3 regions of the Planococcus sp. TJ-201 genome follow, and region 2 is predicted to be linked to each of the others. Evidence: riboswitches for the same ligand, from Rfam matches in the RefSeq annotation. Region 2 holds a riboswitch; each other region holds the start of a gene.
The links. A riboswitch is a leader RNA that binds a small molecule or an ion and turns the genes downstream of it on or off. The one in region 2 is predicted to bind S-adenosylmethionine.
Positions count from the first base shown of each region.

Region 1: another riboswitch for S-adenosylmethionine. It lies ahead of metK (methionine adenosyltransferase); the one in region 2 lies ahead of AC4EG4_RS15455 (methionine ABC transporter ATP-binding protein).
Region 3: another riboswitch for S-adenosylmethionine. It lies ahead of AC4EG4_RS10930 (bifunctional homocysteine S-methyltransferase/methylenetetrahydrofolate reductase); the one in region 2 lies ahead of AC4EG4_RS15455 (methionine ABC transporter ATP-binding protein).

Region 1 is NZ_JBZDOG010000007.1:16,040-20,373, reverse strand. Features, by position in the region: gene AC4EG4_RS15895 (alpha/beta hydrolase) at 1-527, opposite strand, end outside; gene AC4EG4_RS15890 (gamma carbonic anhydrase) at 623-1,132, shown strand; gene metK (methionine adenosyltransferase) at 1,195-2,403, opposite strand; SAM riboswitch class I at 2,606-2,718, opposite strand; gene pckA (phosphoenolpyruvate carboxykinase (ATP)) at 3,039-4,334, shown strand, end outside.
Region 2 is NZ_JBZDOG010000006.1:149,095-153,428, reverse strand. Features, by position in the region: gene AC4EG4_RS15465 (MetQ/NlpA family ABC transporter substrate-binding protein) at 20-835, opposite strand; gene AC4EG4_RS15460 (methionine ABC transporter permease) at 886-1,554, opposite strand; gene AC4EG4_RS15455 (methionine ABC transporter ATP-binding protein) at 1,547-2,572, opposite strand; SAM riboswitch class I at 2,661-2,765, opposite strand; gene AC4EG4_RS15450 (thioredoxin family protein) at 2,800-3,126, opposite strand; gene AC4EG4_RS15445 (toprim domain-containing protein) at 3,132-3,470, opposite strand; gene gcvH (glycine cleavage system protein GcvH) at 3,666-4,046, opposite strand; gene AC4EG4_RS15435 (arsenate reductase family protein) at 4,125-4,334, opposite strand, start outside.
Region 3 is NZ_JBZDOG010000004.1:51,548-55,881, forward strand. Features, by position in the region: gene AC4EG4_RS10920 (PadR family transcriptional regulator) at 1-494, opposite strand, end outside; gene AC4EG4_RS10925 (DUF6920 family protein) at 634-1,401, shown strand; SAM riboswitch class I at 1,527-1,631, shown strand; gene AC4EG4_RS10930 (bifunctional homocysteine S-methyltransferase/methylenetetrahydrofolate reductase) at 1,704-3,563, shown strand; gene metH (methionine synthase) at 3,544-4,334, shown strand, end outside.

The DNA of each region.
Region 1 (4,334 bases), on a different contig from region 2:
AACCAGGCTGCAGTTACAACAGTATGATACAAGTTGTTTTCAGCTCCCTGTTCGAGGCTGAATTGGCTTCTTGTGAGGTCACGCAATGCAATCTCGTGGTCCATTTTTCTGCGTCCTGTCAGCTGAGCAACACCTGGAAATGAATTGGGCGCTTTTGGCGGCAACTTTTTTAACTGCAGCCAAGGAGATGTAAAAATAGCTCCCGCCACGTTAAATTTACGATTGCCAAGAACATTCATTGTGATGGTGGCACCGAGGCCGTGGGCAATGACAAACACCGGCAGATCATTTTCCGATGACAGCTTCAGCATATCATGTACCGCCTGTTCGTAGACATCAAACGATTCGCGGTGAACCTTGTCGGCTCCAGCGTTTTTGCCATGGCCCGGCAAGTCTGCCATATAAACATCGAATCCTGCCGCTCGCCATTTTTCAATTTGCCATGCATAGCGCAAATGCTGCTCATATGCACTATGGATCAGCACAACTGTTGCCTTAGCCGTTCCTTCAGCCTGCCATTTCCACATAGTCCAACTTCCTTTCCATTCCAAGCTCCAATTTGACGTTTTGATTTGATTTGTTACGATATAGAATATCTTATCTTTTTTAAAGGAGCTTTGCCATGATTTATCCATTTAAAGACAAATTCCCCCAAATTGATCCATCCGTTTTCATCGCAGACTACACCACCATTTCTGGTGATGTGACGATTGGCGCCGATTCATCAGTTTGGTTTAATACTGTGATTCGCGGTGACGTATCCCCCACTGTTATTGGCAATAAAGTGAATATCCAAGATCTTTGCATGCTGCACCAAAGTCCTGGCAAACCATTGGTGCTAGAAGATGAGGTAACGATTGGCCATCAAGTGACCTTGCACAGCTGCACCATTCGAAAAGGGGCATTAGTTGGGATGGGTTCGATTATTTTAGACGGAGCAGAAGTTGGAGAAGGCGCATTTATTGGTGCCGGCAGCCTCGTGCCCCCCGGAAAAATCATTCCACCAGGCATGCTCGCTCTCGGACGGCCAGCAAAAGTTGTCCGTGAACTGCGCGAAGACGACAAAGTGGACATGGAACGAATTGTCCGCGAATACGCTGAAAAAGGCGCTTACTACAAGTCTCTTCAATAGGGCTAGCACAAAAAAGGACGATCCGGCAGGAATGCCGGATCGTCCTTTATTTTTATACAGTTTTAGATACCAGCTTCAACGCCAGCTTGTTCTTTCAAAAGTGCTGCTTTGTCCGTACGCTCCCAAGGAAGATCAACATCTGTACGGCCAAAATGTCCGTAAGCTGCTGTCTGCTTGTAGATTGGGCGGCGAAGATCAAGCATTTTGATGATTCCAGCAGGACGCAAATCAAAGTTCGCGCGTACCAAATCATCCAATTTGTCTTCGTCCACAATGCCGGTGCCAAATGTATCAAAAGCGATCGATACTGGATGTGCTACACCGATTGCATATGCCAATTGCACTTCACATTTATCTGCCAGGCCAGCCGCTACAATGTTTTTCGCTACATAACGTGCAGCATAAGCTGCTGAACGGTCAACTTTTGTTGCGTCTTTACCGGAAAATGCGCCGCCGCCGTGGCGAGCATAGCCACCGTAAGTATCTACGATGATTTTGCGGCCAGTTAAGCCTGCATCTCCCTGAGGTCCGCCAATAACAAAGCGCCCCGTTGGGTTAATGAAGTATTTGGTCTCTTCGTCAATCCATTTTGCCGGAACGACTTCTTTGATGACGTACTCTTTGATGTTGCGTTGAATTTGCTCAAGTGTTACTTCTGGGTGATGCTGCGTCGAGATAACAATTGTGTCCACACGAAGCGGCTTATTGTTTTCGTCGTACTCAACAGTTACCTGTGTTTTGCCATCGGGACGCAAGTAGGGAAGAATTTCTTCTTTGCGCACTTCAGCCAAACGGCGCGCCAATTTATGTGCCAATGAAATCGGCAATGGCATCAATTCTTCTGTTTCGTTGTTGGCATACCCGAACATCAACCCTTGGTCGCCTGCTCCGATATCATCCAATTCTTTATCAGTCATTTGGCCTTCGCGTGACTCAAGCGCCACATTGACTCCAGCAGCAATATCCGGTGATTGCTCATCGATTGCTGTTAGCACTGCACTTGTTTCTGAATCGAAACCGTATTTAGCTCGTGTGTATCCAATTTCTCTTACCGTTTGTCTAACGACTTTCGGAATGTCCACATAAGTAGAAGTGGTAATTTCTCCGGCTACTAAAACCAGCCCTGTCGTTACAGTGGTCTCGCATGCAACACGTGCGTTTGGATCTTCGGTCAAGATTGCATCCAAAATAGCATCTGAGATTTGGTCACAAATTTTATCCGGATGTCCTTCTGTTACTGATTCTGATGTAAATAATCGACGGTTTTTCAAAAAATGTTCCTCCTTATATCCTGCGAGATTGCTCTCGAAATTGATACGGTACTCGTTTCCCATGTCAAGTCCGTTCCAGACAAAATCCAGATTGAACTTCAAGCCGTTTGTGGCCTTTCACACGAGGATTAAGGGCATTCCATAAAAAAATCCCTTCACTCATTCATCATGAGGAAAGGAGAATCATCATAAGCACCTTTCACTCTTATCATCCAAGGCCTGTGCACCTTGCTTCAGGTTTGGCACCATCACTGCGTATGCAGCAGGTTGCCGGGTTTCATAGGGCCTGTCCCCTCCACCAGCTCGGAATAAGAGTATCCGTTCAATTTTTCATCATACGGAAATAGTACTGGGATGTCAATGATTTTTTCGAATTAAAATGAGATAGTAAATTGCCTGCTGCTCGTTCCGCTCATTCCTCCCGCTCTCTACAACTCGTTATATAGGCAAACCCATTTGTATGTCTTGTACAGTTTATTTACTTGCAGATTCCTGCCTCATATAGAGTCTATCCAATAATTTTTGATTTCCGAAGGGGATTAGTATAGACTAATAAACCTAATGTGTTATACTAATGAACGAATATACATCCTCCCCATCGCCATGGGAATAACAGAAAAGGAAGGTACATATATATGACTTCAGTGAACTTTGCAAATGATTTAAAGGATCTTTTAACTGGCCAAAATGTACATGTTCAATTATCAGTGCCACAACTAGTGGAAGCAGCAACATCCCGCGGGGAAGCCGTATTGACTCGGGAAGGCGCTGTAAAAGCGGAGACAGGAAAATACACGGGCCGCTCACCGAAAGACAAATACATGGTGGAAGAAGAAAGCTCTAAAGACAAAGTCGACTGGGGCAATGTGAACCGTCCAATTTCTAGCGAAGTGTTTGAAAAATTATACGCTAAGGTGATTAAGCACTTAAAAGAAAAAGATGCTCTTTTCGTTTTCAAAGGATTTGCCGGAGCGGACCACGAATCACGTGTGCCAATTCAAACCATCAATGAATACGCGTGGCACAACTTGTTTGCCCACCAACTGTTCATCCGTCCGTCAGCTGAAGAGCTGCAAGCGCATGAAGCTGACTTCACGGTGGTTTATGCCCCTACATTCATGGCAGACCCTGCAGTTGACGGTACGGCTTCAGAAACATTCATCATCGTCTCCATGGAACAGCGCATCATTTTAATCGGCGGAACTGAATACGCCGGCGAAATGAAAAAATCGATCTTTTCTATTATGAACTACTTGTTGCCAGAAAGAGGCATTCTTCCAATGCACTGTTCAGCAAACGTAGGACAAGATGGCGATGTAACTTTATTTTTCGGCTTGTCCGGTACCGGCAAAACGACCTTGTCAGCAGATGGAGACCGCAAGCTGATCGGTGATGACGAGCATGGCTGGTCTGATAATGGCGTCTTCAACATCGAAGGCGGCTGCTATGCAAAAACCATCAACCTGTCGCGTGAAAACGAACCGCAAATCTATGACGCGATCCGTTTCGGTTCGGTTTTGGAAAATGTGGTTGTTGATCCGGATACACGCATCCCGGATTATGACGACGGTTCATTAACTGAAAACACACGTGCCGCCTACCCAATGCAGGCAATTGACAATATTGTAGATCCTTCAGTTGCGGGTCACCCAAAAACGATTGTTTTCTTGACTGCAGACGCTTTCGGCGTATTGCCTCCAATCAGCAAGCTGACAAAAGAACAGGCTATGTATCATTTCCTTAGTGGCTACACATCAAAATTAGCTGGTACAGAGCGTGGCATCACTATACCTGAAGCAACGTTCTCAACTTGCTTTGGTTCGCCATTCTTGCCGCTGCACGCAACGGTATACGCTGAAATGCTCGGCAGCAAAATTGATGAGCACGATGTTCAAGTCTTTCTTGTCAACACCGGCTGGACGGGTGGAGTC
Region 2 (4,334 bases):
AGGATGCTTTTTTACAGGATTATTCGACTGGTACGACTGAGCCGCCCCATTCTTCCAAAATGAAATCTTTAATTTCTTGTGAAGTTAACACTTCCACTAATGCTGCAATGTTTTCGTTTTCTTCATCGCCAGCGCGCACTGCAATAATGTTAGCATATGGAGAATCTGAAGACTCAAGTGCAATGGAATCTTCCATTGGGCTAATGCCTGCATCAATTGCATAGTTCGAGTTGATTAGAACTGCATCGCCTTCACCTGCTTCATACATTTGAACCAACAATGCCGCTTCGTAGTTGGCATCAAATTGAAGATCTTTCGGGTTTTCAACAACGTCGCTTACTTCAGCAGCTGTTTTTTCTACACCTTCAGCCAATGTAATCAAGCCTTCAGCTTCAAGCATAGAAAGAATGCGGCCGTGATCAGCAACCGAGTTGCTCATCAAAATCGTTCCACCTTCAGGCAGTTCATCAAGTGAAGCGTGATCCTGAGAGTAAACACCGATTGGCTCGATGTGAATGCTGCCTGCGTTTTCAAATTCGTAGCCATGATCCGCTACTTGCGACTCTAGGTAAGGAATGTGTTGGAAATAGTTGGCGTCGATTTCACCAGACTCTAAATCTTCATTTGGCAGGATGTAATCCTGGTATGTTTCAATTTCAAGTTCAATGCCCTGCTCTTCTAGAATCGGTTGTGCCTGTTCTAAAATTTCAGCGTGGGGCACGTTCGAAGCGCCAACGCGCAAGGTGCTCGATTCTTCTTCTTCGCTTGCCCCGCCATTTCCGCATCCTGCGAGTACTAAAGCTGTTAGTGCTGTTCCTGCTACAAATTTCTTCATCTGACTCTCTCCCTTTTCATGTGTTTTTATATAGTACGGAAAATCCGCTGCTATCGTTTGTCTGACTTAGTTGTTACCCAATCACCTATAAATTGAATAACGAAGACGATAATCAAAATTAAGATCGTTGCCATTAACGTGACATCTTCCCGGCTGCGCTGGAACCCGTCCAAGAAAGCCAAAGTCCCAAGGCCGCCTGCGCCAATGATGCCAGCCATTGCCGTGTAACCGACTAATGCAATGGCCGTCACCGTGATTCCGGAAATTAAAGCCGGTTTCGATTCAGGCAACAGGACTTTCCAAATGATGGTGCCGGTTGTCGCGCCCATAGAACGGGCAGCTTCGATGACCCCTTTATCAATTTCTTTCAAGGCAATCAGCACCATGCGTGCATAAAATGGAGCTGATCCGATGATCAATGCCGGCAATGCAGCGTTGGGTCCACGAATAGAGCCCATCAAGAATAACGTAAACGGAATCAATAAGATAATCAGGATGATAAAGGGAATCGAGCGGAAAATATTCACGAATGCCCCTGTCAGCCAGTTGACGACTTTGTTTGCCCATAATTGCTTTGGCGCTGTCAAAAACAGCAAAATGCCAAGGGCCAATCCAATAACAAATGTAAATACTGTAGACAATGCCGTCATGTAAAGTGTTTCAATAGTGGCTTCCCACATATTGTCCCAATCGACGTTCGGGAATAATGATTCAATCATTGTGCATCACCTCCGCTTGGACATCTTCTAACCGAAGGAATGCCAGTGCTTCTTCAATTTCTGCTGCTGAACCTTTCAATTGCAGGATCAACGTTCCATATGCCCCGCGCTGTGTGTGCGAGATATTGCCTTGAACAATGTTGACTTCCACTGCATGGCTGCGGATCAACTTTGTCAGAATCGGCTGTTCAGTTTGGTCTCCGACAAAGACCAATTTTACCAACTCGCCTGTCGGATACAATTCCCGAAGATTTTTGATGGTTTCGTGCGAATCACCGGAATCGGTAACCTGTGCCACAAAACGTTTCGTGATTTCTTCTTTCGGCGATTGGAAAACATTCAGAACATCGCCAAGTTCAACCACCCGGCCGCCTTCCATGACCGCCACACGATGGCAAATCTTGCGGATTACATGCATTTCATGAGTGATTAACACAATGGTCAAACCCAATCGTTTGTTGATGTCCACCAGCAGATCCAGGATGGCATCGGTTGTTTCTGGATCGAGTGCAGATGTTGCTTCGTCACACAACAAGACTTCCGGATCATTCGCCAGTGCCCGGGCAATGCCGACGCGCTGTTTCTGTCCGCCTGAAAGTTCCGATGGATACGCGTTTTCACGGCCAGTCAATCCAACCAGTTCGATCAACTCTTGAACTCGGTTGCCCCGCTGTGCTTTTGCCACTCCGGCAATCTCGAGCGGGAACTCGATATTCTCTCTTACTGTTCGAGACCATAACAAGTTGAAATGCTGGAAAATCATGCTGACTTTTTGGCGGGCCTTGCGCAATTCTCCACCTTTAATCGCTGTGATCGTCTGCCCGTTAATTTCGACTGTTCCTGAAGTTGGTTTTTCCAAACCGTTCAACAACCGGATCAACGTACTTTTACCAGCTCCGCTGTACCCGATAATGCCGAAGATTTCACCATCGGAAATGGATAAATCGACTCCGTCAACAGCTGTAAGAACTGCTTTGCCTGTATCGAATTTTTTCGTTACTTTTTTTAACTCAATCATCTCTTGAACACCCCTAGATTCTAAAAATAAAAAACCCTTCCGCGCAGAACTGAGCAGAAGGGCAAACGTATATTATACGGAAACCAATCTCTCATCTTCCAAAGCTTTCGCTTCGTGTGATTTGGCACCATTTCATTTTCATGACGGTTGCCGGGCTTCATAGGGCACTTCCCTCCACCACTCTTAATAAGAGTTTTGATATGAAATTATTTTATCAGAATCTCAATTTACCATGACGTGCTAAATTCGTCAACAGATTTCAACTTATCATATAAATATGGGACCGAATGGAAAGCATAAATCTTTTCCTCAATTTTGCCATTCTCCGTAATTAGCAGGCACGGCACACTTTCCACTTGGTATAAGCCTGCAATTTCTTGGACATAATTCAAGTTGGCTTTGCCGATTTCAAGATCCGGCAGCAGTTCTGTGACGACTGTCAACATCTTTGAAGCGACCTGGCAAGTCCCGCACATCGGCGTATATAAATAAAACGCAGTGGTCCGTTTTGTGTTTTTTTCTTTGATCCATTCTTTATGTGTCCATTCTTTCATCTTCTTCATCCCTCTATCAATAGCTTGTTGACCCGGACATTCGCTGCAATCAGCACATCCATCAAAATGCGAAGCGGTGTCGTTGAAACTTCCTTGTAGCTGCGATTCACATAGAAATGGCGGGCTTCCGGGAATTCACGTTTGACTAACTTCCGCAACTTTTCTCCTGAAGAATCGGCATCCACCAATATGATAATATCCTGATCTTCGTAAGGCAATAATAATTCTTCAAGCCGCGATGCACTTACTGTACCATTTGTGCAAAGAATCGTCACGGGTTCTGCAATGAGCGGCGCAATCCTCGACTTGTCGCTGATTCCCTCCACCACAATCACCTTTCCCATAAACATTCACCCCATCGAATATAGAATAAGAAAAGTCCTATTACTCAACTATACTAATTAATTCAATAGTTTCAAGAATATCACCTTGACGCCATAGAACCCTATTTCTTTCCTTGGGCCGTTTCAGCATTTTTTCCAATTCTATTCGGGGAGAAAAAAACAAAAAAGCGCCTAGGCATAGGCGCTTTCCAAAGTTTACTCGTTTGTCATTTCTTTGTATTGGTCTGCAGTCATCAGTTCGTTGACTTCTTCTTCAGAAGGGGCTTCGATAACCACCATCCAAGCTTGCTCGTAAGGAGATTCGTTGACGAATTCCGGGCTGTCTTCAAGCTCAGAGTTGACCTCAACTACTTTTCCGCTGATAGGTGCGTATAGTTCCGAAACCGTTTTAACAGATTCTACGCTGCCGAAGGGCTGATCTTTTTTCAGTTCTTCGCCAACTTGCGGAAGCTCAACAAAAACGATATCTCCCAATTCAGCCTGTGCGAAATGAGTAATTCCGATACGCGCATTGCCATCTTCGATTTTGACCCATTCGTGTTCTTTTGAATAACGAAGTTCTGCTGGTGTGCTCATCTTGACCCCTCCAAATTATGTAGTTCATTCATGTTCAGTTTGACATAAACAGCCGTGAAACACAAGATGACGCAGCCTTTATAACCAGCTCGTCCGGTAGTCCTCTTCTTTAAAGCCCAGTGTCACCTGTTTGCCGTCCCAAGCAAGCGGACGCTTGATCAGCATCCCGTCTGAAGCCAATAATTCCAGCTGCTGTTCTTCGGTCATGTCTGACAGCTTGTCTTTCAAGCTCAGTGAACGATAGACCAAGCCGCTCGTGTTGAAAAATTTCTTCAACTCCACCCCGCT
Region 3 (4,334 bases), on a different contig from region 2:
GTGGTCCGTATTCCGTAATCCAGCGTCAAAAGCCAAAAAGGGGCATCCGCTTGATCTCGCAATTGCGTATTGATCATTTCTTGAATTGCTCTATACGTGTTCAGGCGGCCGGTCAGTTTTTCACGAAAATCTGCTAAATGACTGAGTGTATCCTGAACATCCTGGTTTCCGCTGAAAAATAACTTGAGCAGGAGTTCATTTTTTTCACCGGGCAGCTGCTGAATCGGCTGCTGGATCCATTCTTTTAGAGCACGCTCGCCTTCGTTAGTAATCGTGTATTCTTTTTTGTCCGGCCTGCCTTCCTGAACTTGAGATTCCACGGTGGCATACCCTTGATCTACCAACAGTTTCAATGTCGGATAAATTTGTCCGTAACTGATTTTCCAAAAATGGTTCAAGCTTGTATCGATCATTTGCTTGATCGAATAGCCAGTGCGGCATTCTGTTGTCAGCAGCCCGAGTATGGCATATTGAGTATGGTTTTCTTTTGCCATGGATTCACATCCTTATATCTTTTTGATATATATCTATTTGCTATAAAAATACTCTCTTTTTGACTTTTTGTCCAGTGAGTATTTAAAAATGATTTAATGCCTGTATAAACAGGTAAAGAAACAAAAAGGAGTGTTTGCGGTGGAGAAAAAAGATGAGCATGTAATCCATTCTGACCTTGCGGCTCCTGACAAACTAACGGAACAAATGACAGAGTCTCTTCCATTGCCTGTGAAAAATTGGCTTTATGCAATTGGCGCTGTCGGTCACGAACAAATTGCGAGCGTCAGCTTCAAGCAACTTGGTTGGATGAAACAAAAGCCAGAGCAAAAAAAGTGGATGGCCTCGGAAGCCGAACAAACGAGCTTTACCGACCCGCCTGCATTCTACTGGTCTGCAAAGATGAAAATGGGAAAGGGATTATTCATTACGGGGAAAGACAGCTTTACTGCTGGCAAAGCCAGTATGCGGATCAAACTTGTGAGCATCTTTCCAATGTCACAAACTCCTGACAATGAGAAGACCAATGAGTCTGCGCTGCAGCGCTACTTGATGGAGTTGGCTTGGTATCCAGCAGCGGTGTTCAGTCCATTTATCAAATGGGAGCTCGTGGATGTGCACACTGCGAAAGCAACGATTACGTATGAGGGCTTGACCGGATCAGCAACCTATTTCTTCAATGAGCAAAGTGAGTTGTTGAGAGTGGAGGCTTTGCGCTATAAAGGCAGTGCCAAAGATGCACAACGGCAGCTCTGCATCGGAACTATCAAAGAGCATCAGCAGGTAGAAGGATTGAAGATGCCCGTAAAAATGGAGGTCAGCTGGGTGATAGAGGGTAATACATTTACTTGGTATAAGTTTGATGTGTCAGAGATTCGATTTAATCCCAAAAATGCATCTACATTCTAAAAAATTCTGAAAGCACAAAGTTTTTGCGGAATAACACAGAAATTTCATTGTTTTTCGACAGATTGCCTTGACCTGTTCCATAGATACAGGTACCATATTTAGAATACTTAAAACAGAATAGTGAATTCTTATCAAGAGAAGTCGAGGGACTGGCCCGATGAAGCTTCAGCAACCAGCCGAAAGGTCAGGTGCTAAATCCAGCAGGCAAGCAATTGCCTGGCAGATGAAAAGGAACGAGTTTGATATCGTAAAGCCTTCTTTTTCATGAAGGCTTTTTTTGTATATATGGGAGGTTGAGAAGGATGGGCTTATTAGACGAACTAAAGACCAGAATATTGACGGCGGATGGCGCCATGGGAACATTGCTGTATTCCTATGGCATTGAGTATTGCAACGAAGAACTGAATTTGCAACGCCCGGAAGTCATTGAGAAGATTCATCAGGACTATATTAAAGCCGGAGCGGATATCATCCAGACCAACACATACGGAGCGAATGCGGCGAAACTGGCCCGTTACGGCCTGGAAGAGCAAGTCGCAGATATTAACAGAGCAGCTATTGGAATTGCTAAACGAGCGGCAGCACCGGGTGGCCAATTTGTTTTTGGAACCATTGGGGGAATCCGCGGAATCCGGAAAAGCGATGCTACATTGCAAGAGATTATTGCAATGGTCGACCAGCAAGCCATCCATTTGCTGGCTGGAGATCCGGACGGCTTGTTGTTGGAAACGTATTACGATTTTGAAGAGTTGGCAGCAACAGTCAAGCATTTAAAAGGCATCACCGATACCCCGCTGATTGCCCAAGTGTCGATGCATGAGCCGGGCATCCTGCAAAATGGCATGTCGCTGAACGATGCCCTTCATCAATTGGAGGCACTTGGAGCCGATATCGTCGGTGTCAACTGCCGTCTTGGCCCTCACCATACCATCCAGGCTTTTGAAGAAGTCACTTTGCCTGACAAAGCGTTTCTTTCTGCTTATCCCAACGCCAGCTTGCTTGATGTAGAAGACGGACGAATCGTCTATGAATCGGAAGCGGATTATTTTGGCCGTGCCGCTTTGTTATTAAGAGAAGAAGGTGTGCGTTTGATCGGCGGCTGCTGCGGCACAACGCCGAAGCATATTGAAGCTGTGAAAAAGCATCTCGGCAACTTGCCGCCAATTTTCCATAAAGAAGTAACAGCAAGAAAACCAATCGTCATCCGTGAAGCAGAAGCGTTGGAAGTTAAGCCGCTTCATGAAAAAGCCAAAATGGAACGGACCATTATCGTGGAATTGGATACGCCGCGCCACTTGGATACAGCTAAATTTTTAGAAGGATCCGTCGCTTTAAATAAAGCCGGTGTCGATGCCGTAACAATGGCGGACAATTCGTTGGCATCGCCGCGCATCAGCAATATGGCGATGGGCTCCATCCTCAAACACAAGGAAAACATTCGGGCGCTCGCTCACATCACATGCCGCGACCGCAACTTAATCGGCCTGCAGTCGCATTTGATGGGGCTCGATGCGCTCGGGATCCATGATATACTCGCCGTAACAGGTGATCCAACAAAAGTCGGGGACTTCCCGGGAGCTACCAGTGTTTATGATGTGTCCAGCATGGAATTGATTCAATTGATTAAAAAGCTGAATGAAGGCATTTCATTTTCCGGCAAGCCGTTGCGGAAAAAAGCCAACTTCTCTGTTGCGGCAGCATTTAACCCGAACGTCCGTGTTTTGGACCGAGCAGTGGCAAGGCTTGATAAGAAAATCGAAAGCGGTGCGGATTATTTCATCTCGCAGCCGGTTTATACAAAAGAGAAAATCATCGAAATTCACGAAGCGACAAAACATTTGGAGACGCCGATCTTCATTGGTGTGATGCCGCTGACCAGCATCCGCAGTGCGGAATTCCTGCACAATGAAGTGCCAGGCATCAAGCTGTCGGAAGATGCACTGGAACGCATGCGCGCATGCGGCGACGACAAAGACCGCGCCACTGCAGAAGGCATCCAAATCGCAAAAGAATTGATTGATACAGCAGCGGAGCTGTTCCATGGCATTTACCTCATAACTCCGTTTGTCCGTTACGATATGACCGTGGAATTGATTCATTACATTCGACAACTAGATCAACAGAAAGAGAGCGATCGCAGCCATGTCCAAACATCTTATTGAACAACAACTTGAAAAAAGAATCTTGATCATCGACGGAGCCATGGGCACGATGATTCAAAACGTCGATCTTTCTCCCGAAGATTTTGGAGGCGAAGAGTTTGACGGCTGCAACGAGTATTTGAATATTGTCCGTCCGGATGTTATCGAAGGGGTCCACACGGCTTACCTCGAAGCGGGAGCCGATATTCTCTGTACCAATACCTTTGGCGGCACACCGATTGTTTTGGATGAGTATGGGATCGGCAGCCAGGCGGCGGAAATCAACCGGCGTGGAGTGGAAATTGCGAAAAAAGCAGCCGCTGCTTTTTCAACGCCGGAATGGCCGCGTTTTGTGGCGGGTGCTATCGGGCCGACCACAAAAACGCTGTCTGTTACAGGCGGTGCCACATTCGATGAAATGCTGGAAAATTTCTATGTACAGGCGAAAGCCTTAATCGAAGGCGGCGCAGATTTGATTCTCTTGGAAACAAGCCAGGACATGCTGAATGTCAAAGCGGCAACAATTGGAATCAAGCAAGCTTTTGAAGAAACCGGAATCGAGTTGCCGATCATGGTGTCAGGAACGATTGAACCGATGGGCACTACGCTTGCGGGCCAAAGCATCGAAGCCTTTTACATTTCAATCGAGCACGTGAAACCGTTATCGGTTGGCTTGAACTGTGCAACCGGCCCGGAATTCATGACAGACCACATCCGATCGCTGTCTGAGCTGTCGGACGGCTATGTCAGCTGTTACCCGAACGCCGGCTTGCCGGATGAAGAAGGGCATTA